3 regions of the Arthrobacter sp. KNU40 genome follow, and region 2 is predicted to be linked to each of the others. Evidence: riboswitches for the same ligand, from Rfam matches in the RefSeq annotation. Region 2 holds a riboswitch; each other region holds the start of a gene.
What was found. A riboswitch is a leader RNA that binds a small molecule or an ion and turns the genes downstream of it on or off. The one in region 2 is predicted to bind glycine.
Positions count from the first base shown of each region.

Region 1 (6,667 bases), 330 kb from region 2:
GCTGCTCGGGGTGAGCATGGAACCGGATGGGCTGACCAGGAACCACACGCCACCCACGCCTTGGCCGTAGGTGTCACTGGAGTCTTCATCCTTGGAGAAGAAGTAGATAGGCATCCCGTTGATGGTGATCTGCATCTTGCCGTCTGCCGTGGGGATGGTGCCGATGGTTCCGCCCACCCCGTCAACCGCCGGCGTCTTCGACGTCGTTGTCACGGCGGGCCAGCTGGTGGCGCAGCCGCCGGTGCAAGCGCTCTTGCCGGAACCCTTGACGTCCTTCGCGAAGAAGTAGACGCTCTTGCCGTTCGCAGCAACCACTCTCTCGCCGACGCTCGACGACGCCGTCTTCAGTTCCGCCGCTCCAGCAGGAGTGCTCGACGCCGGAGCGCTTGAACTCGCCGACGCCGCGGAACTGGGGCTGGTGGCGCTCGAGGACGTGGAAGACGAGCCGGGGCTTCCTCCACAGCCAGTGAGGGCGATGGCCAGAGCAAGAATGCCGAGCCCGGTGCCGAGTTGCTTCTTCATGGTTTGCTCCTTCGCTTGCACCGGCCGTGGACGTGCCGGAAGCTAACCCGTACGACGCCGCCAGGTGAAGAATGGTTCAGGGGGCTTGAACCTTTTTCGTGGCGGGCACGTCGTATCGCAGGAGAAGGGGAAGCCGAGCACCAAGGAGGCGCCGATGCCGCTCGACGAGGATGTGGTGGCCGCGATTTATCGCGACCACGGCACAGCGCTGCGCCGCTTCGTTCTGAGCTGCACGCCGGATGCGCACTTGGCTGAGGACGTGGTGCAGGAAACCATCCTTCGCGTGTGGCAACACGCCCCGCAGATCACCGGCAGCCTGCGCAGCTATTTGTTCCGCACTGCCCGCAATGTCATCATCGACAACTACCGCAAGGCCCAGCGGCGCCCGGCAGAGGCTGCCGAACGCGACATGGCGGACCCGGAGGAGGCCACCGAGCGGGTGGACGAGCTCCTCAACCGGGTCCTCATGGAGGAGGCGCTCCTGCGGCTCAGCACCGAACACCGGGAGGTTCTGGTAGCCCTGCATTACGAACGTTTCACGGTGAACGAGGCCGCGCTGAGGCTCAACATCCCCAGCGGCACGGTGAAATCCCGGGCCTTCTACGCCGTCAGGGCGCTTCGCACGATTCTCGATGAAATGGGGGTGCAGCGGTGAACGAAACCGGACTTCACCAATTGCTGGGCGCCTACTTGCTCGGCGGCCTCGAACCTGCCGAGGCCCGGGTTTTCGAGGAGCACTTGGCACGCTGCGCTGATTGCCGGCTCGAGCTGGGGGAGCTGGAGAGCCTTCCGGCCCTCCTCGACGCCGTCCCCGTGCCCGACGCCGTCGCGCTCGCCGCCGGGCGGCCCGCCGTCGAGCCCTCCGCTGCAGTTCCGCCCGCTGCTTCCGACGCTCGCTCACTAATGGGGGCTTTTTCGGAAAGGCTCCCGCAGCCGATTCTCTTGAAAATGGCAGCACGGCGACGGAAATCGCGACGCCGGTGGGCGGCTCTGGTGGGTGCCGTGGCCGCCGCTTGCCTTGGCTTGGGCATACTGGCCGGGCCGGTGTTGAACCAGCCACCTAAACCTGACGCCAGCTACTCGGTGCAGACGGACAACGGCCTGCAGCTCACTGTGGGGCTCGTCAGGAAGGCGTGGGGAACCGAGCTGCAACTGGAAGGCCGCAGCATGCCGCCGCAAGGCACGATGTACCTGTGGGTCAAGGGTCGCGACGGCACGGAAGAAATGGCCTGCGGTTGGACCGCGACGTCCAGCGGCCACATCAAGGTCACGGGCGCGACGCCGGTCCAGCTTGCCGGGATTTCGGGCGTGGAACTGCGCGATGACAACCAGAAGACCGTCGCCGTGATTTCGGTCCCGGGGAGCTAGGGGTCCCCAGGACCTAGGTGGTCAGCGGTGAGCGGTCAGGCGGACGCAGGTTCGCTGGCTTCAGGATCGGGCAGGTCGTTTCGCTCCCAGGTGGGCATGTCCAGTCGGTTGAAACTGTAGAGATGTATTCCCGCGACGCCGTCCGGGTGCGCAGTGAGTTCGGAAACCAGGCCTTGCGGTGAGTACTTGTCTCCGCCGAGAAGCTTGCGGGCGAGGGTTCCTTTATTGCTGAGGAACTTCAGGGATGTCCCGACGCCGATCTGGGTTGCCAGGGCCAGCAGTTTGGTCCGGGGAACTGCCCCGGCAATCCCAGCCCATACGGGAAGCTCGACGCCTTCCCGGCGCAGGAGTGCTGAGTAGTCGAGGATCGTCGGGGTGGAGAAGCACATCTGCGTGACAACGTGCGTCGCCAGGTGTTGTTTGGCCAACAGTGCGTCCAGCAAGTCCAGCCCGCTCACGGAAGGATGCCCCTCGGGGTAACCGGCGATGCCCGCTGTGATGGTGCCACCGGTGTACTCGGCGATGTCCGCCAAGAGGGGAAGGCTCGATCGGTAGGGGCCGGCACCAAGAGGTCCGTCTCCACCGATGGCGAAGACCTCCGTGATCCCGACGGCCCCGCAGTCCCGGAGGATGCCGGAAAGCTGCGCCCTGTGCTCCAGCCCGCGCGCCGAGACGTGCGGAATCACGTTGTAGCCCAGGAGGCTGAGCTTGACGGAAGCCTCCATGGTCCGCGCGATGCCGTGATGGGGCAAGCAGGTGACTGTGAGCGTTGTGGAAAGCGGCACTGCGGCCTGGACTTTCTCAACGATTCCGTCTGAGGGAATGATTTCAATCCGGGTGGGGAACATGCTGGCTCCTTGCCGATCAGGCCGTCGCGTGGTGTGCGAGGAGGGTGCGGGCTTCCTGGCGGGTGGTGCCGGAGTCCTGGATGCCTTCGGCGATGTGGGCGAGGTGGGCAGGGATTTCGCGGCCTTTCTTGCGCATCGCGGTGGCCCAGAGGCGTCCGGCGCGGTAGGAGGAGCGGACCAGGGGGCCGGACATGACGCCGAGGAAGCCGATTTCCTCGGCTTCGGTGGCGAGGTCGACGAATTCCTGGGGTTTGACCCAGCGGTCCACGGGCAGGTGCCGTTCGGAGGGGCGCAGGTACTGGGTGATGGTGATCAGGTCGCACCCTGCGGCGTGCAGGTCGGTCATGACTTCGGAGATCTCTTCGCGGGTTTCGCCCATGCCCAGGATCAGGTTGGATTTGGTGACCATGCCGGCGGCCCGGCCCTGGGTGATGACGTCCAGGGAGCGGTCGTAGCGGAACGCGGGGCGGATGCGTTTGAAGATCCGGGGCACGGTTTCGACGTTGTGCGCGAAGACCTCGGGGGCGGAGTCGCAGATCGCTTGGATGTGTTCGGGTTTGCCGGAGAAGTCGGGGATGAGCAGTTCGACGCCGGTGCCGGGGTTCAGTTCGTGGATCTTGCGGACGGTTTCGGCGTAGAGCCAGACGCCTTCGTCTTCCAGGTCGTCGCGGGCGACGCCGGTGACGGTGGCGTAGCGCAGGGCCATGGCCTGGACGGAGCGGGCGACCTTGGTGGGTTCGAACATGTCCACGGGGGAGGGTTTGCCGGTGTCGATCTGGCAGAAGTCGCAGCGGCGGGTGCATTCGGAGCCGCCGATCAGGAAGGTCGCTTCCTTGTCTTCCCAGCACTCGAAGATGTTCGGGCAGCCGGCTTCCTCGCAGACGGTGTGCAGGCCTTCTTTTTTCACGAGGTTCTTCAGGCCCACGAATTCCGGGCCCATCTGGACCTTGGCCTTGATCCACTCGGGTTTGCGTTCGACCGGGACGGCTTTGTTGCGCTGTTCAACGCGCAGCAGCTTACGGCCTTCAGGTGCCAGGGTCATGAGGAACTCCATAATTCAGGTGGCGCGGACGCACCACGATGATTCGGTTCCTCCCCGCTCTGTATTGGACCTGAGAGTTTCCGCGTTGCCGCCTCGCGGCTGGACGCTTGCACCGTCGGTGAGTCCGGTTGCCCGGGCTGCTTTCCAGAGTTGCCTTGCCGCGGCGGTACATGGGCCTGAGAGATTCCTGGGGAGGATTTGCTCCTACGGCGCCTGCTGAAACGTACCGGCAGGGCTCTCCCGCCGCAGATCATAAGCGCGTGCCACCTTTCGGTGACACGTCTCACATGGTATCCGGTGCCTGTGCGGCACGCAAAGAGCTGAGTCATTGATTCCTGACGTTGGCTGATGTACCTTGGCGCCAAGGAATCCGACATCCTTGCCGGATGACCGTCGAAAAGGTCGACGCCATGGCAGGAACCTCAACAGCTCCCCTCCGCATTTCGATGCACAATTCGGGTCGAGCCGCACCGAAGGTCCTCGCCGCCCTGTCGGTGCTGGCAGTCTTGTTTTGCGGCATCAGTACCGCTTCCCCGGTTCTTGCGGCCACGCCCTGCTGGGACATCAGCGGTACTTGGACGACGGTCCAGGGCGGCTCCCGGACCTTAACGTTCACCTTCCAACAGAACGGCAACCAGGTGAGCGGCACTGCCGGCGACACCAGCCTCAGCGGGACCTTCACCGGAAACGTTACCGGCGACCACGTCGACGTGATCGTGGTGTGGAACGCCCAGCGCGCCAACGGCTCCACCCTCGAAGGCGAGTACGAGGCCACCATCTCGGCCGGGACGCTGACCGGGACGACCCACGACGTTGCCAATCCCTCCAGCCACGCCACATGGACCGCTACCGGTGGCCCGACCAAGGCCTGTGCCGGAGCCACCGCGACGCCCACCGGCTCGGTGACGCCCACCAGCGCGGCGACGCCAACCGGCTCGCCCACGTCGACCAGCTCGCCCGCCTCGACCAACTCGAATGAGGCCGCGGCGGAAGCGGCCATCCTCCAAGCCCTGGAGAGCACCGGGCACACTAGCGTGCCCGCTACGGAAGGTCTGAATACCAGCGGCGCCCAAGCGATTGAAGGCGCCTTCAGGGGGCTCTTCTCGAAGAACGACGACGTCGCCAATGCCCTGGTCTTCCAAGCCGGTCTGCTGGCGTCGTCGGACGGCTCGGATGGGAGGCCCAGGTTCCCGGGCGTCCGGGCATGCATGCCCATCATCCTGCGCATGGCTTACAACGGGGTTACCGGTCCGGATGCTGCTGCACGTGCATCAGCGCTGTTGGCGGGCCGTCGCCTGCTGCTCTACCTCCTGGGACGGGACTTCGCGGTCACCAAGGGGGCGGCGTCGTGACTCCGTGCCGGATCCTCGTCGTCCTCGTCGCTTTCACAGCAACGTCAGTGGCCCTCGCGGCCTGCCAGGGGCCCCGGCCTAGTTCCCCCAATTCTTCTCAGGTGATGCCTCCCTCTTCCCAGGTAACGAGATCAGGGCCGCCGCAAAGCGCAGGGCTCACCCTGACCCCGCCGGCGGGGTGGGCGAACCGGGTACTGCCCACCCTCGGCGGGATCGTGCTGGCCGGGACGGAAGCGGACCTGACTGCCCAGACCCCGGCCGGGCCGAGGCTGACCGCGGTGCCGAACACGGCGGCGCCCACGGCCGACAAGCTGATCGCCAACCTCGACACGGGCGCGCTGTTCGCGCCGACGGCCACCCAGCAGACCTTCGGCCCGTACGAACAGGTCCCGGTGCTGCGTTTCATGACGGCGGCCACCCCCAGCGACGGCGAAACCGTCGAGATCATGGCAATCACGGTTGCTCCCCACGAGGCCTATTTGATGACGCTGGAGGCGCCTTCGTCGAGCTGGAATACGGCACAGGCAACACTCGAGGGGATCGTGGCGTCCGCCTCGATCAACGCGGAGCTCTTCCCGAAATAACCGCTTCCACCCCTGGTTAGATCCTGCGATAGCTAAGGTCGAAGATCATGCGTCCGGCCTCGTGGGCCTTGTTTTCGAAACTCGTGCGGATGCGGCCATCGAAGCGCGGAGCCCATCCGCCCATGTGATCCACTCCCTCGTTGGGGCCGGTGTGCTCGGTGCTGACCGGTGCGCGGCCTTCCTTGACGGGGGCCCCGCCCACCATGGATTCGACGCCGGATTCCCACACTTGGGTGAGGGGGCTGTCTGCGCCGGTCCGCTCGCCGTCGTGCACGTTCTCAAACTCGGTAGAGCCTGCAAGGACCTCGCGGACGTGGATGGCGTAGTTGGACCAATCTGTGGCGATCCGCCACAGGCCACCCTTCTCGAGGGACCGCGCAGCGAGTTCGGCGAACGCGGGCTGGATAAGGCGGCGTTTGTGGTGCCGGGATTTGTGCCACGGGTCCGGGAAGAAGACCCAGAGCTCGCTGACCGAGCCCGCGGGGAGCATGGTGGCCAGGACCTCGGGGGCGTTGGCTTCCACGACGCGGACGTTGCTGAGTCCGCGACTGTTGATCTTGATCATGGTGTTGGCCAGGCCTGGGGTGTAGACCTCCACTGCGAGGAAGTCCTTGTCCGGGTTCTCTTCTGCCGCGTGGCATACGGCGTCGCCGAGTCCCGAACCGATTTCGACGATCAGCGGTGCTTTGCGCCCAAACTCGGCTTCGGCGTCGAACACGTAGTCCGGGTGCACGGATGTGTTGGCGACATGCCGCGGAACCTGGATGGCCCAGCGGTCCGAGTGCTCTTCCCACGCTGCTTGGCGGCGCCCCTGAAGGCGCGTCCCGCGGCGCACGAAACTGACCGGCCGGCCACCATAGGTGCCGAAGGAGGCCTGGCTGCCCGGGGTCACGGGGCGCGAAGACTGCGGTGTTTCGGGGGAATCTGGGGTTTCACTCATCTCCTCCAGAA
Region 1 is NZ_CP195850.1:4,685,573-4,692,239, reverse strand. Features, by position in the region: gene ACSKT0_RS21825 (COG4315 family predicted lipoprotein) at 1-522, opposite strand, end outside; gene ACSKT0_RS21820 (sigma-70 family RNA polymerase sigma factor) at 677-1,177, shown strand; gene ACSKT0_RS21815 (anti-sigma factor family protein) at 1,174-1,890, shown strand; gene ACSKT0_RS21810 (methylenetetrahydrofolate reductase) at 1,926-2,738, opposite strand; gene lipA (lipoyl synthase) at 2,755-3,780, opposite strand; glycine riboswitch at 3,830-3,933, opposite strand; glycine riboswitch at 3,935-4,033, opposite strand; gene ACSKT0_RS21800 (hypothetical protein) at 4,167-5,132, shown strand; gene ACSKT0_RS21795 (hypothetical protein) at 5,234-5,716, shown strand; gene trmB (tRNA (guanosine(46)-N7)-methyltransferase TrmB) at 5,733-6,656, opposite strand.
Region 1: it holds a riboswitch for glycine, as region 2 does, so the genes downstream of both, lipA (lipoyl synthase) here and gcvP (aminomethyl-transferring glycine dehydrogenase) in region 2, are expected to answer to the same signal.

Region 2 (6,667 bases):
GGGCTCGACATGACCGAAACATCCACGTTGGCCCAGCTTTGGTTTGCGCTCCAGATACATGAGGCCATGCATAAGTGAACCCCCACCCCGCAGAGGTGGTTGTCATTGTCCGCCTAGGCGCCCGCGCGGAGGGGCACGTCTGCGGCATCCTGGTCCGACTGGAGCTCGTCCTGGAACCTCGCGTAGCGGGCCAGGTGGGCTGGACGGCGGCGCAGGAAGAACCACGCGACACCGAGCATGATGAACCAGGCCGGCGTGACCAGCAGTGCCGTCAGCGTGTCCGACTGGGTGGTCAGCGTCCAGAGCACAAACGCGAAGAACGCGAAGACCACCCACACCATCACGATGCCGCCGGGCATCTTGAACGTGGACGCGATGTGCAGCTGCGGGCGACGACGACGGAATGCGATGTAGCTGGCCAGGATGATGGACCAGACGAAGACGAAGCAGACGGCCGACACGGTGGTGACCATGTCAAAGGCCTTGCCGACGTCCTGTCCCGCGTACATCAGGACGACGCCGGAGAGCAGCAGCACGCAGGAGAGGAACAGGGCGTTGCGGGGAACCTTCCGCCGGGACAGGCCGCTGAAAAGGGCCGGGGCGTCGCCCTCCTGGGCTAGGCCGTACACCATGCGCGAGGTCGAGTAGATGCCGGAGTTGGCCGAGGACATGGCCGAGCTCAGCACCACCAGGTTGACCACGGTGGCGGCTGCGCCGAGCCCAGCCAGGGAGAACATGGCGATGAATGGGCTGTGGCCGGCGGCGAACTGGGTCCAAGGAGTGACGGACATCAGGATGATGAGGGCGCCCACGTAGAACAGGAGCACTCGCACCGGGATGGAGTTGATCGCTCTGGGCAGGTTCTTCTCCGGGTCCTTGGCCTCTGCCGCAGTGGTGCCCACTAGCTCAATGCCCACGAATGCGAAGACCGCGATCTGGAAGCCGGCCACGAAGCCCATGAATTCGTGGGGGAAGAAGCCGCCGTGGCTCCAGAGGTTGGTGAGGCTTGCCGGTCCGGCCTCGGACTGGAACCCGCTGAAGATCATGAACAGCCCTACAACGATCAGTGCTGCAATCGCGATGATTTTGATGAGGGCGAACCAGAATTCTGTCTCGCCGAAGGCCTTCACCGTGGTCAGGTTCAGCAGCAGCAGGATCGCGATAGTGGCCAGGCCCGGGATCCACAGCGGGAGGCTCGGCCAGAGCTCCTTTGAGTAGCCCGCAATGGCAATGACGTCCGCGATGCCGGTGATCACCCAGCAGAACCAGTAGGTCCAGCCGGTGAAGAAACCTGCCCACGGACCCAGAAGGTCTGCGGCAAAGTCGCTGAAGGATTTGTAGTGCAGGTTGGACAGCAGCAGTTCGCTCATGGCGCGCATGACGAAGAACAGCATGAAGCCGATGATCATGTACACGAAGATCACGGACGGGCCGGCCGCGGAGATGGTCTTTCCGGAACCCATGAAGAGGCCTGTGCCGATGGCGCCGCCGATCGCAATCAGCTGGATGTGCCGGTTGCTGAGCTGCCGATCAAGATGGGGTGTTTCACTAGCTATGGCGGGCGGGTGATGAATCGTCATGAGGAACTCCATCGTTCAAGTGGCATTAGCGTGCCACGATGATTCGGGTTCCTCCCCGCTCTGTATTGGACCTGAGAGATTCCGCGGCCCCGTGCTTTCGCATGGTTCCGCTTTGCACCGTCGGTGAGCCCGGAGTTCCCGGGCTGCTTTCCAGAGTTGCCTTGCCGCGGCGGTACGGGGGCCTGAGAGTTTCCTGGGGAGGATTTGCTCCTACGGCGACTGCAGAATGTACCGGCAGGACTCTCCCGCCGCAGATCATCAGCGTATTCAGTTTGGGTGATGCCCGACTCAGTGTGGGATAGGTCACCAAGGAATGTCAACTCCGGCTATGCTTCGTGATCTCCTCGACTGATGATCCTCTGCCGACGGCTATTTCCGATACCTGATGTTGCCCCTGCGTTGACATTGTGTGTATGGTGTGAGCCGAATCACCCCAAATCTGAATATGCCTTTCGAACCGTGGCGGGAGAGTCCTCCCAGTCATCAACCGGGCAGGCGCCGTAGGAGCAAATCCTCCCCAGGAATCTCTCAGGCCCCCGTACCGCTGCGGCGAGGCAACTCTGGAAAGCAGCCAGGCTTCGGTCCGGCTCACCGACGGTGCAAGCAGGCAACCAAGCCTGCGGAATCTCTCAGGTCCGATACAGAGCGGGGAGGAACCCAAACCGAAGCCGTGCCATTGCGGTCGGCCCTACCTTGGAGTTCCTTTTGACTGTTCAATCAACCCCCACCGCTTTCGCAGACCGACACATCGGCGCACGACGGCAAATCGATGTTGGCATCATGCTCAAAGCTGTCGGCTACGACTCCGTTGACGGCCTGGTGGATGTCGCTGTCCCCGATTCCATCCGCCAGGATGTTGCACTTAGGCTGTCCAAGCACGGCACCGACGCCCTCAGCGAGGTGGAAGTCCTGGCTGAACTTCGCAAGCTGGCGGCCAAGAACAAGACGGCCGTGCAGATGATCGGCCAGGGCTATTACGACACCGTCACTCCGCCGGTGATCCGCCGCAACATCCTCGAATCCCCGGCCTGGTACACGGCCTACACGCCCTACCAGCCGGAAATCTCCCAGGGCCGCCTCGAAGCCCTGCTGAACTTCCAGACCATGGTCCAGGACCTCACGGCATTGCCGGTGGCCAACGCGTCCCTGCTGGACGAAGCCACCGCCGTCGCCGAGGCCGTATTGCTCATGCGGAGGGCCAACAAGTCCGCCTCTGCGGGCAAGACCGTCCTCGACGCCGAATGCCTCCCGCAGACCATCGCCATCGTGAAGGGCCGCGCCGAGGCGCTGGGCTTCGAGGTGGAGATCGCTGACCTGTCCCAGGGCCTGCCCGACGGCGACATCAACGGCATCGTGCTGCAGCAGCCGGGCGTTTCCGGCCGGGTGTTCGACCACTCCGCCGTGATTGCCGCCGCCAAGGAACGCGGCGCCCTCGTCACCGTGGCGGCGGACCTCCTCGCGCTCACCCTGATCACGCCTCCGGGTGAGCAGGGTGCCGACATCGCCGTCGGCTCCACCCAGCGCTTTGGCGTACCGCTGTTCTTCGGCGGCCCGCACGCCGCGTACATGGCTGTCCAGAAGGGCCTCGAGCGCTCGATGCCGGGCCGCTTGGTGGGCGTTTCCAAGGACGACGCCGGCACTCCCGCCTACCGCCTCGCCCTCCAGACCCGCGAGCAGCACATCCGCCGCGAGAAGGCGACGTCCAACATCTGCACCGCGCAGGCCCTGTTGGCCATCGTGTCCTCGATGTACGCCGTCTACCACGGCCCCGATGGCCTGAAGGCGATCGCCGAGACGGCCCACAACCACGCCCGCACCCTGGCAGCGTCCTTGAAGGCCGCGGGCCTTGAGGTCCTGCACCGCAGCTTCTTCGACACCGTCACCGTCCGCGTCCCCGGCAAGGCCGGGAAGGTCATCGCCGCCGCCGAAGCGCGGGGCATCAATCTGCGGATCATCGACGCCGACACTGTGGGCGTCTCCGTTGACGAAACCACGACGTCGGAAGTGCTGTCCGCAGTGGCCGTCGCCTTTGGCGCCGGTCCCTTGAAGACCGCTTCCGGCTTCGAGTTGCCGGAGGCCGTGGTCCGCAGTTCTGATTTCCTGCAGCACCCGGTGTTCAACACGCACCGTTCTGAAACCCAGCTGCTGCGCTATATCCGCAAGCTGTCGGACCGCGACCTGGCGCTGGACCGCACCATGATCCCGCTGGGTTCGTGCACCATGAAGCTGAACGCCACCGCCGAGATGGAAGCCATCTCCTGGCCGGAATTCGCCTCGATCCACCCCTTCGCCCCGGATTCCCAGACCGAGGGCTGGCGCGAACTGATCGAAGATCTGGAAGCTGACCTGACGGAGATCACCGGGTACGACCAGGTCTCCATCCAGCCCAACGCCGGTTCCCAGGGCGAACTCGCGGGCCTGCTGGCCATCCGCGGCTACCACCACTCCCGCGGCGAGGCCCAGCGCAACGTCTGCCTCATCCCGGCGTCCGCCCACGGCACCAACGCCGCCTCGGCAGTGCTGGCCGGCATGAAAGTGGTCGTGGTGGCCACCGCGGCCGACGGCACGATCGACCACGCGGACCTGCAGGCCAAGATCGACGCCACCGGCCGTGCTTTGTCTTGCATCATGATCACTTATCCGTCCACGCACGGCGTGTACGACGCCGACGTCCGCGAAATCTGCGACTCGGTGCACGCGGCCGGCGGCCAGGTGTACGTGGACGGCGCCAACCTCAACGCGCTCGTGGGCCTGGCCCAGCCGGGCAAGTTCGGGGGCGACGTGTCCCACCTGAACCTGCACAAGACCTTCTGCATCCCGCACGGCGGCGGCGGACCCGGTGTTGGCCCGGTCGCGGCCAAGGCGCACCTTGCACCCTTCATGCCCGGCGATGCGAACAAGGCAGCACACGAAGACGGCGCTTCTTTGCCAGGGACTGGCGTGGCCATCTCCGCCTCGCGTTACGGCTCCGCCGGCGTCCTGCCGATTTCCTGGGCCTACGTGAAGCTCATGGGCGGCGAAGGCCTGACCGAGGCCACCAAGTCCGCGCTGCTTGCCGCGAACTACATCGCCTCGCGCCTCAACGAGTACTTCCCCGTTCTCTACACCGGTGAAGGCGGGCTCGTGGCCCACGAGTGCATCCTGGACCTGCGCGAACTGACGGCTCGCACCGGCGTTACTGCTGAGGACGTGGCCAAGCGCCTCATCGACTACGGTTTCCACGCTCCCACCCTGGCGTTCCCGGTGGCGGGCACCCTCATGGTGGAGCCCACCGAATCCGAGGACCTCGGGGAGATCGACCGATTCATCGAAGCCATGATCACCATCCGCAAGGAAATCGACCAGGTCGCGAACGGCGACTTCACGGTGGAGAACAGCCCGCTGCGCCACGCACCGCACACCGCGGCCGCCGTCGTCTCCTCGGACTGGAACCGTGAGTACTCCCGCGAGCAGGCCGTCTTCCCTGTCCACCACCTCAAGCAGGACAAGTACTTCCCGCCCGTCGGCCGCATCGACGGCGCCGCGGGCGACCGCAACCTGGTCTGCTCCTGCCCTCCGATCGAAGCCTTCGAGAACTAAAGGACTCCTCACGATGACTGAGAACTACACTGCGCTCTACGAAGAGCACAAGAAGCTCGGCGCTTCCTTCACCGATTTCGGTGGCTGGCAGATGCCCCTGAAGTACTCCTCCGAACTGGCCGAGCACCACGCCGTCCGCCAGTCCGCAGGCCTGTTCGACCTTTCCCACATGGGCGAAGTCTGGGTCAGCGGCCCGGACGCGGCCGCTTTCCTGGACTACGCACTGGTGGGCAAGATCTCCGCGATGTCGATTGGCAAGGCCAAGTACTCGCTGATCTGCCAGGAAGACGGCGGCATCATCGATGACCTCATCACGTACCGTCGTGGCGATTCCAAGTTCCTGGTGGTTCCAAACGCCGGCAACGCCAAGGTTGTTGCCGAGGCACTGGCGCAGCGGGCTGCCAACTTCGACGTCGTCGTCGAGGACGCCTCCGCAGCGACCTCGCTGATCGCCGTCCAGGGTCCCAAGGCGGAAGAAATCCTCCTGCGTTTGGTCCCGGCGGAACAGCACGCCCTGGTCACCGAGCTGAAGTACTACGCCGCCGTCGAGGTGCCCTTCACCTTTGCCGGGAGCATCACGGAACTGCTCCTCGCCCGCACCGGTTACACCGGTGAGGACGGCTTCGAAATCTTCGTGGACAACGATGCCGCCGCCGCCCTGTGGCAAGCAATCGCGGCAGTTGCCCAAGACGGCGAGCTGATCCCCGCCGGCCTGGCCTCGCGTGACTCCCTGCGTCTCGAAGCCGGCATGCCGCTCTACGGCAACGAGCTCTCCCGCGAAGGCAACCCCTTCTCGGCGGGCCTGGGCCCGGTCGTCTCGCTCGCCAAGGAAAGCGACTTCGTAGGCCGCGCCGCCCTCGAAGCCCTGAAGGCTGAGGGCGCCGGATCCACCAGCGGCCGCAAGCTGGTTGGCCTCAAGGGCCTGGGCCGCCGCGCCGGCCGCAGCCACTACCCGGTCCTCAAGGACGGCGTAGTGGTCGGCGAAGTCACCTCCGGCCAGCCCAGCCCCACCCTCGGCTACCCCGTGGCGTTGGCCTATGTCGACGTCGAACACGCCGAGCCAGGCACGGCCCTGGACGTAGACCTGCGCGGCAAGGCTGAACCGTTCGAGGTTGTCGCACTGCCGTTCTATAAGCGGGTTAAGTAGGCCGTGTCGCCTTAAGCCCGTCGGCTTCGGTGGGTGGCTGGGAGCCGCGGGACGGAAGAATCCTCCGCGTGCTCGGTCGCGAAGACGCCCGCTGGGCGGACGTGACGCTCCCGGTGGGTTGCGTGACCGTGGTTGCGTTTAGCCCGTCGGGTCCGACATCCTCTGCATGCTCGGTCGCGAAGACGCCCGCTGAGCGGACGTGTCGCTCCCTTAGACGCATGCTGCCGGATGCCGGCACCCGATGGGGCCCTGCATCTCACCTGCGGCTCAGCTCACCTCCGGTTTAGCTTATGGAGGATGAGCTACCTGCCGAGGGTGAGGCCCACGGGAACCACGGGCCCATAACTGAATCCCGAAGGGC
Region 2 is NZ_CP195850.1:5,016,733-5,023,399, reverse strand. Features, by position in the region: gene ACSKT0_RS23420 (PucR family transcriptional regulator) at 1-78, shown strand, start outside; gene cycA (D-serine/D-alanine/glycine transporter) at 114-1,580, opposite strand; glycine riboswitch at 1,631-1,739, opposite strand; glycine riboswitch at 1,741-1,838, opposite strand; glycine riboswitch at 2,034-2,134, shown strand; glycine riboswitch at 2,135-2,234, shown strand; gene gcvP (aminomethyl-transferring glycine dehydrogenase) at 2,286-5,159, shown strand; gene gcvT (glycine cleavage system aminomethyltransferase GcvT) at 5,173-6,306, shown strand.

Region 3 (6,667 bases), 890 kb from region 2:
TCCGCCGCCGCCGTGCGGGATGCAGAAGGTCTTGTGCAGGTTCAGGTGGGACACGTCGCCCCCGAACTTGCCCGGCTGGGCCAGGCCCACGAGCGCGTTGAGGTTGGCGCCGTCCACGTACACCTGGCCGCCGGCCGCGTGCACCGAGTCGCAGATTTCGCGGACGTCGGCGTCGTACACGCCGTGCGTGGACGGATAAGTGATCATGATGCAAGACAAAGCACGGCCGGTGGCGTCGATCTTGGCCTGCAGGTCCGCGTGGTCGATCGTGCCGTCGGCCGCGGTGGCCACCACGACCACTTTCATGCCGGCCAGCACTGCCGAGGCGGCGTTGGTGCCGTGGGCGGACGCCGGGATGAGGCAGACGTTGCGCTGGGCCTCGCCGCGGGAGTGGTGGTAGCCGCGGATGGCCAGCAGGCCCGCGAGTTCGCCCTGGGAACCGGCGTTGGGCTGGATGGAGACCTGGTCGTACCCGGTGATCTCCGTCAGGTCAGCTTCCAGATCTTCGATCAGTTCGCGCCAGCCCTCGGTCTGGGAATCCGGGGCGAAGGGGTGGATCGAGGCGAATTCCGGCCAGGAGATGGCTTCCATCTCGGCGGTGGCGTTCAGCTTCATGGTGCACGAACCCAGCGGGATCATGGTGCGGTCCAGCGCCAGGTCGCGGTCCGACAGCTTGCGGATATAGCGCAGCAGCTGGGTTTCAGAACGGTGCGTGTTGAACACCGGGTGCTGCAGGTAGTCCGAAGTTCGCTCGACAGCGGCCTCCAGCGCGAAGCCCTCGCCGTCACCGGACACCGTCGCGCCGAAGGCGGCGACGACACCAAAAGCATCAAGGACGCCGCCGACGATTTCCTTTGTTGTGGTCTCATCGACGGAGACGCCGACAGTGTCCGCGTCGATGCCGCGCAGGTTGATGCCCTTGGCCTCGGCGGCGGCGATGACCTTCCCGGCCTTGCCGGGGACGCGGACGGTGACGGTGTCGAAGAAGCTGCGGTGCAGGACCTCAAGGCCCGCGGCCTTCAAGGACGCTGCCAGGGTGCGGGCGTGGTTGTGGGCCGTCTCGGCGATCGCCTTCAGGCCATCGGGGCCGTGGTACACGGCGTACATCGAGGACACGATGGCCAACAGGGCCTGCGCGGTGCAGATGTTGGACGTCGCCTTCTCGCGGCGGATGTGCTGCTCGCGGGTCTGCAGGGCGAGGCGGTAGGCGGGAGTGCCGGCGTCGTCCTTGGAAACGCCCACCAAGCGGCCCGGCATCGAGCGCTCGAGGCCCTTCTGGACAGCCATGTACGCGGCGTGCGGGCCGCCAAAGAACAGCGGAACGCCAAAGCGCTGGGTGGAGCCGACGGCGATGTCGGCACCCTGCTCACCCGGAGGCGTGATCAGGGTGAGGGCGAGGAGGTCCGCGGCGACGGTGACGAGGGCGCCGCGTTCCTTGGCGGCGGCAATCACGGCGGAGTGGTCGAACACCCGGCCGGAAACGCCCGGCTGCTGCAGCACGATGCCGTTGATGTCGCCGTCGGGCAGGCCCTGGGACAGGTCCGCGATCTCCACCTCAAAGCCGAGCGCCTCGGCGCGGCCCTTCACGATGGCGATGGTCTGCGGGAGACAGTCGGCGTCGAGGACGGTCTTGCCGTCATGGGCCGTCTTGTTCTTGTTGGCGCGGCGCATCATGAGGACTGCTTCGGCAACCGCGGTGGCTTCATCCAGCAGTGAGGCGTTGGCGATAGGCAGGCCCACGAGGTCCTGGACCATGGTCTGGAAGTTCAGCAGGGCTTCGAGGCGGCCCTGGGAAATTTCCGGCTGGTACGGCGTGTAGGCCGTGTACCAGGCCGGGGATTCGAGGATGTTGCGGCGGATCACCGGCGGAGTGACGGTGTCGTAGTAGCCCTGGCCGATCATCTGCACGGCCGTCTTGTTCTTGGCCGCCAGCTTGCGAAGTTCAGCCAGGACTTCCACCTCGCTGAGGGCGTTCTGGAGCGTCAGCGCGACGTCCTGGCGGATGTCATTGGGAACCGCGGTGTCTACGAGCGAATCGACACTGTCGTAGCCAACAGACTTGAGCATGATGTCAATGTCGGCTTGGCGGCGGGTGCCGATATGCCGGTCAACGAACGTAGTGGAGGTTGAACTAACCGTCACGAAGGAACTCCATAAATAAGGCGGCGCAGGGTGCGCCACAGCTAATCGGGTTCCTCCCCGCTCTGTATTGGACCTGAGAGTTTCCGCGAAACCGTGCTTGTGGCACTGTTCCGCTTGCACCGTCGGTGAGCGCGCGTCAGCGCGCTGCTTTCCAGAGTTGCCTTGCCGCGGCGGTGCGTGGGCCTGAGAGATTCCTGGGGAGGATTTGCTCCTACGGCGCCTGCATCACATGCCTGCAGGACTCTCCCGCCGCAGATCAAAGGCGTATTCAGTTATGTGAATGAGATCGTGGTTGCCGGTGACGGCTGCCACAACTCCCAATTGTCCTACGGACTGCCCGCGTCCGCAAATGTGGTCACCGCCCCCGCCCGACTTCCCCAACTAACTCGCACTAGATGTCGTTTTGGAGCCTCTAAACGACAACAACTGCGGGGGCCCACGCCGCCAGGGTTCCCTGGCCGAGCTTGCGAGGCGAGGGTGGCGGTGGGGACAGTTGGGCCGCACCCTCAGTCACGGAGGCGTTCGACGGCGGCCAGCAGCGCACCGACGTCGGCGCTCCTCGCGCTGGCCTTGACTTCCGTATCACCGGCGCCGCCTTCAAGCATTGCGTTGAAGTAAAGTCCATCGCCCATGTACCGGACCGCTTTGGCCATCTCGGGCCCCACTTCCTCGGCGAGCACATCGAGCCATTGTTGCTGGATCCCGGCGAAACGCCTGCGGGTTTCTTCATGGGCTACTTCCGCGAGCCGCGTGGCGGCCACGAACACCCGGTCCAACGGAGTATCCGCCCACAGGGAAGACTTGATGAAGAACGCGGCCGCACCTTCGGGGGCTGCCTTCATTGCCTCGATATCCAGAGCAGCCAGCCCGTCCATGCGTTCGAGCAAGGAGCTGATCATGGCTTCCTTGTTGGGGAAATGGTAGAGCAGGCCGCCCTTGGAGACGCCTGCGCGCTTGGCGACGGCGTCCAGGGTCGCAGCCCGCTCCCCCACCTCGATCAGGAGGGCTTCAAAGGCATCCAGGACAGCGTCCCGGGCAATAGGTTTTCGCGGCATGGTGTCCATCATCCCTTAGTTCGATGCGGCAGTTCGATGAGTCAGATTGAAACTATACCGTCCAGACGGTACAGTTATCTCCATGTTCACGCCGTCCACAACCCAGCACCCCCGCACCCCTTCGATCCAATCCGCCCCGTGGCGCGATTGGGCTGCCCTGGCACTCCTGATGTTCCCCGTGCTGCTGGTGGCTGTGGACAATACGGCGCTGACATTCGCCCTGCCGCAAATCGCCCGGTCCTTGGAAGTAGGGGGCGTGCAGCTGCTGTGGGTCGTCGACGCCTACCCGCTGGTGCTTGCAGCCCTATTGGTGTCCATGGGAAACCTGGGAGACCGGATCGGCCGTCGCCGCTTGCTGTTGATCGGCAGCACGGGCTTCGCCGCCGTTTCCGCGGCCACCGCCTTCGCGCCGTCGGCTGAATGGCTCATCGCCGGACGCGCCAGTATGGGCATCTTCGGAGCCATGCTCATGCCGTCCACGCTGTCCTTGATCCGCAACATCTTCCCGGACCCGAACCGCCGCCGGCTCGCCGTGGCAGTGTGGGCCGCAGGATTCTCCGGCGGCGCAGCCCTCGGGCCGATCTTCGGCGGTTGGCTCGTGGAGCACTTCTGGTGGGGTGCCGTGTTCCTGGTTGCGGTGCCATTGTTGCTGCCCCTGCTCGCCTTTGGCCCCTCCCTCATTCCCGAGTCCAAGGATCGCAACCCGGGCAAGCCGGACGTTCCCAGCGTTGTGCTGTCCATCCTGACCATGGCCCCCGTGGTTTATGGCATCAAAGAGGCCGCCGTACACGGTTTTGGCCCTGGACCCGCGGCCTTCATGGCGTTCGGCCTGGCCATGGGAATCGTCTTCGTCCGGAGGCAGGGCTCTTTGGCATCGCCCATGTTGGACGTACGGCTTTTCCGGAACAAGGTCTTCAGCACGGCCATCACGGCCAACGTCTTGTCCCTGTTCTCAATGACCGGCTTCATTTACTTCTTCGCGCAGCATTTGCAGCTCGTGGAAGGCCAATCCCCCATGCAGGCGGGGATCTCGATGGTTCCGGCGCTGCTGGCCACCATCGTGGCGGGCCTGGTGGTGGTTCCGCTGGTCAAGCGGATCCGCCCGGGCCTGGTGGTGGCATCGGGCTTGGCGCTGAGCGCAGTTGGATACCTCGTGGCCGCCCTGGGCAACCACAGCCAGGGTCCGGGGTACCTTTTGACGGCACTCCTACTGCTGGCCATCGGGGTTGGCTCGGCGGAGACCATCTCCAACGACCTGATCCTCGGCGCGGTTCCTGCCGACAAGGCGGGCGCTGCATCGGCGATCTCCGAAACGGGCTACGAGCTCGGTTCATTGCTGGGCACAGCCGTCCTTGGCTCCATCCTGACGGCGTCCTACCAACACCACTTGCTGCTTCCAGGCGAATTGTCCGGCCACGCGGCCGAACGCTCGCGGGAGACGCTCGCCGGAGCCGTGGACACCGCGGCAACGCTGCCCCAGCCTATGGGCGATGCCCTGACATCCGCCGCGCGTGCGGCGTTTGAATCCGGCGTCCACATCACGGCGGCGATCGGGCTGGTACTGATGGCGGGAGCGGCAGTCCTTGCCGCCGTCGTGCTCCGCCGCGTGCCGACCGCAAAGTAGGCGGAGTCTAGACCGCTCGGTTCAAGGCAGCATCTGCCGAGCTGAAACTACGGGTAATTCCGCCCAAAGTGGCGGTGGCGAGGGTCGACAGGTAGTCGTGCCGACGTCGGGCCGTAATGCGCGATTGGGGCTCAAAGGATTGTTCCGGATCGTCCGCGTAATGTGCGGAAAGTCCATCGCGCATGAGCCGGATGCCCTCGGCACGCTGTTGGGAGACCGCGGCGTGCGTGGAACCGAGTTCCTCAGCGAGTTCCTTGACTGTCCGCCCACCGAAGTAGATCTCCTCGACGACGTACCGCATCTTTTCCGGCAGGGCGTCGACGGCGGCGCGAAGGTACTTGAGGCGCTCATCGGCCAGGACCGAGTGCTCCGGGGAGATGGTGTCCGCGGCAACAGTGTCCACTACGACGTCATCCAGCGGCGACAGGGTCCTTGCGGCATCGGCAAGGGCGGCTTCCACCACGCTACGTTCGACACCCAGGGCTGATGCGGTTTCGGCCACCGAAGGCGTGCGGCCAAGGACGCCGGACAGCGTCTCCTGGACCGACATGGTTTCCTTGATGCGCTTGCGCGCAGAGCGCGTGGCCCAGTCGCTGGCCCGCATCTCGTCCGCAAAGGCTCCGACGATCCGGCGGCGCGCAAAGGCGCCGAAGGGGACTCCGAGGTTCGGATCGAAGGAATCGGCAGACGTTATCAACGCCACGGACCCTACCGACGCGAAATCGTCGCGCGACAAATGAGAAGCTCTCGCGCAGAGCTCCGACACCAAATAGCCAACGAGCGGCAAGTGCTGCAGCACCAACTCGTTGCGTTCTTCGCGATTCAAAATTAGTCCCCCCATGAGACCTGTTTATTGAGTTGCCAAGCCTGATTCCAAGGCTTCATGGGCGAGCTGCTGAGACGATGCAACGTGCCGAAGATTACACGGAACAGACATGTATTCAGTGAACATACCATCTGAAAAATAACAATGCGTGTACGCTCATGAAAAAGATACAAAAGAGGCCTCGGATTCATGTTCGCAGGCCAAACCGGGGAGTGGGGAACCGTGGGGGCGGATGAGCTATCGGCGATGCTGTGGCGCGAGCGGAGACAGCTGGAACTGCTGTTGTACCGGCTCGAAACACAGTTGCTGCACGTTCGGGCAGGCAACTGGCATTGGTTGAAATTCACTGCCGCTGACGTGGAAAAGGTCCTGGAAAACCTTCGGTTCGACACCCTTGCCCGGAACATCGAGTCGTCGGCCCTGGCCATCGAATGGCGCTTGTCGGCCAATGCCACGCTGCCGATGATCGCTTCAGTGGCCCCGCCCGGAATCTGGCCGGAACTGCTTCATGATCACCACCGTGAGCTGGTCTCGGTGCTCAATCAAGTCGAAACAACCGCGGCCGCGAACGTCGAGGCTCTCCAGATGGGGCTGCAAGGGGCCGGGACCCCTCCGCTTGGCTCCGTTCAGCCCGGCGACGCAGCCCCGGCGGCGCCGGGAGCGGTCGCGTGTGCTGGCACCGTGGATGACGTGATGCTGCTTGCGGAAAATGCAAATATCGAACGGGCCTTGGCCGTGACGAGGGATTGCTCGCTGCCGCTCCTCAAGGAGTTCCTGGGCTTGGAGTAGGGACGGCGCCTAGTCCTTGCTCGGCTTGCGAACCGGCGGACGCAGCCCGGCAACGAGTTCCTCGGCTTCGGGGCCGGCCTGGGCAGCAGCGAGGTTGGCAGCGGCGATCGCCTCAACAACTTCGCGACGCTGGATGGACACCCCTCGAGGGGCCTCGATCCCGATCCGCACGCCGTCGCCGCGGCCTTCCATGACGGTGATGACAATGTCCTCACCAATCATGATCTGTTC
Region 3 is NZ_CP195850.1:760,489-767,155, reverse strand. Features, by position in the region: gene gcvP (aminomethyl-transferring glycine dehydrogenase) at 1-2,142, opposite strand, end outside; glycine riboswitch at 2,195-2,302, opposite strand; glycine riboswitch at 2,304-2,401, opposite strand; gene ACSKT0_RS03695 (TetR/AcrR family transcriptional regulator) at 2,649-3,197, opposite strand; gene ACSKT0_RS03690 (MFS transporter) at 3,280-4,821, shown strand; gene ACSKT0_RS03685 (sigma-70 family RNA polymerase sigma factor) at 4,829-5,662, opposite strand; gene ACSKT0_RS03680 (hypothetical protein) at 5,837-6,436, shown strand; gene ACSKT0_RS03675 (carbon storage regulator) at 6,446-6,667, opposite strand, start outside.
Region 3: it holds a riboswitch for glycine, as region 2 does, so the genes downstream of both, gcvP (aminomethyl-transferring glycine dehydrogenase) here and gcvP (aminomethyl-transferring glycine dehydrogenase) in region 2, are expected to answer to the same signal.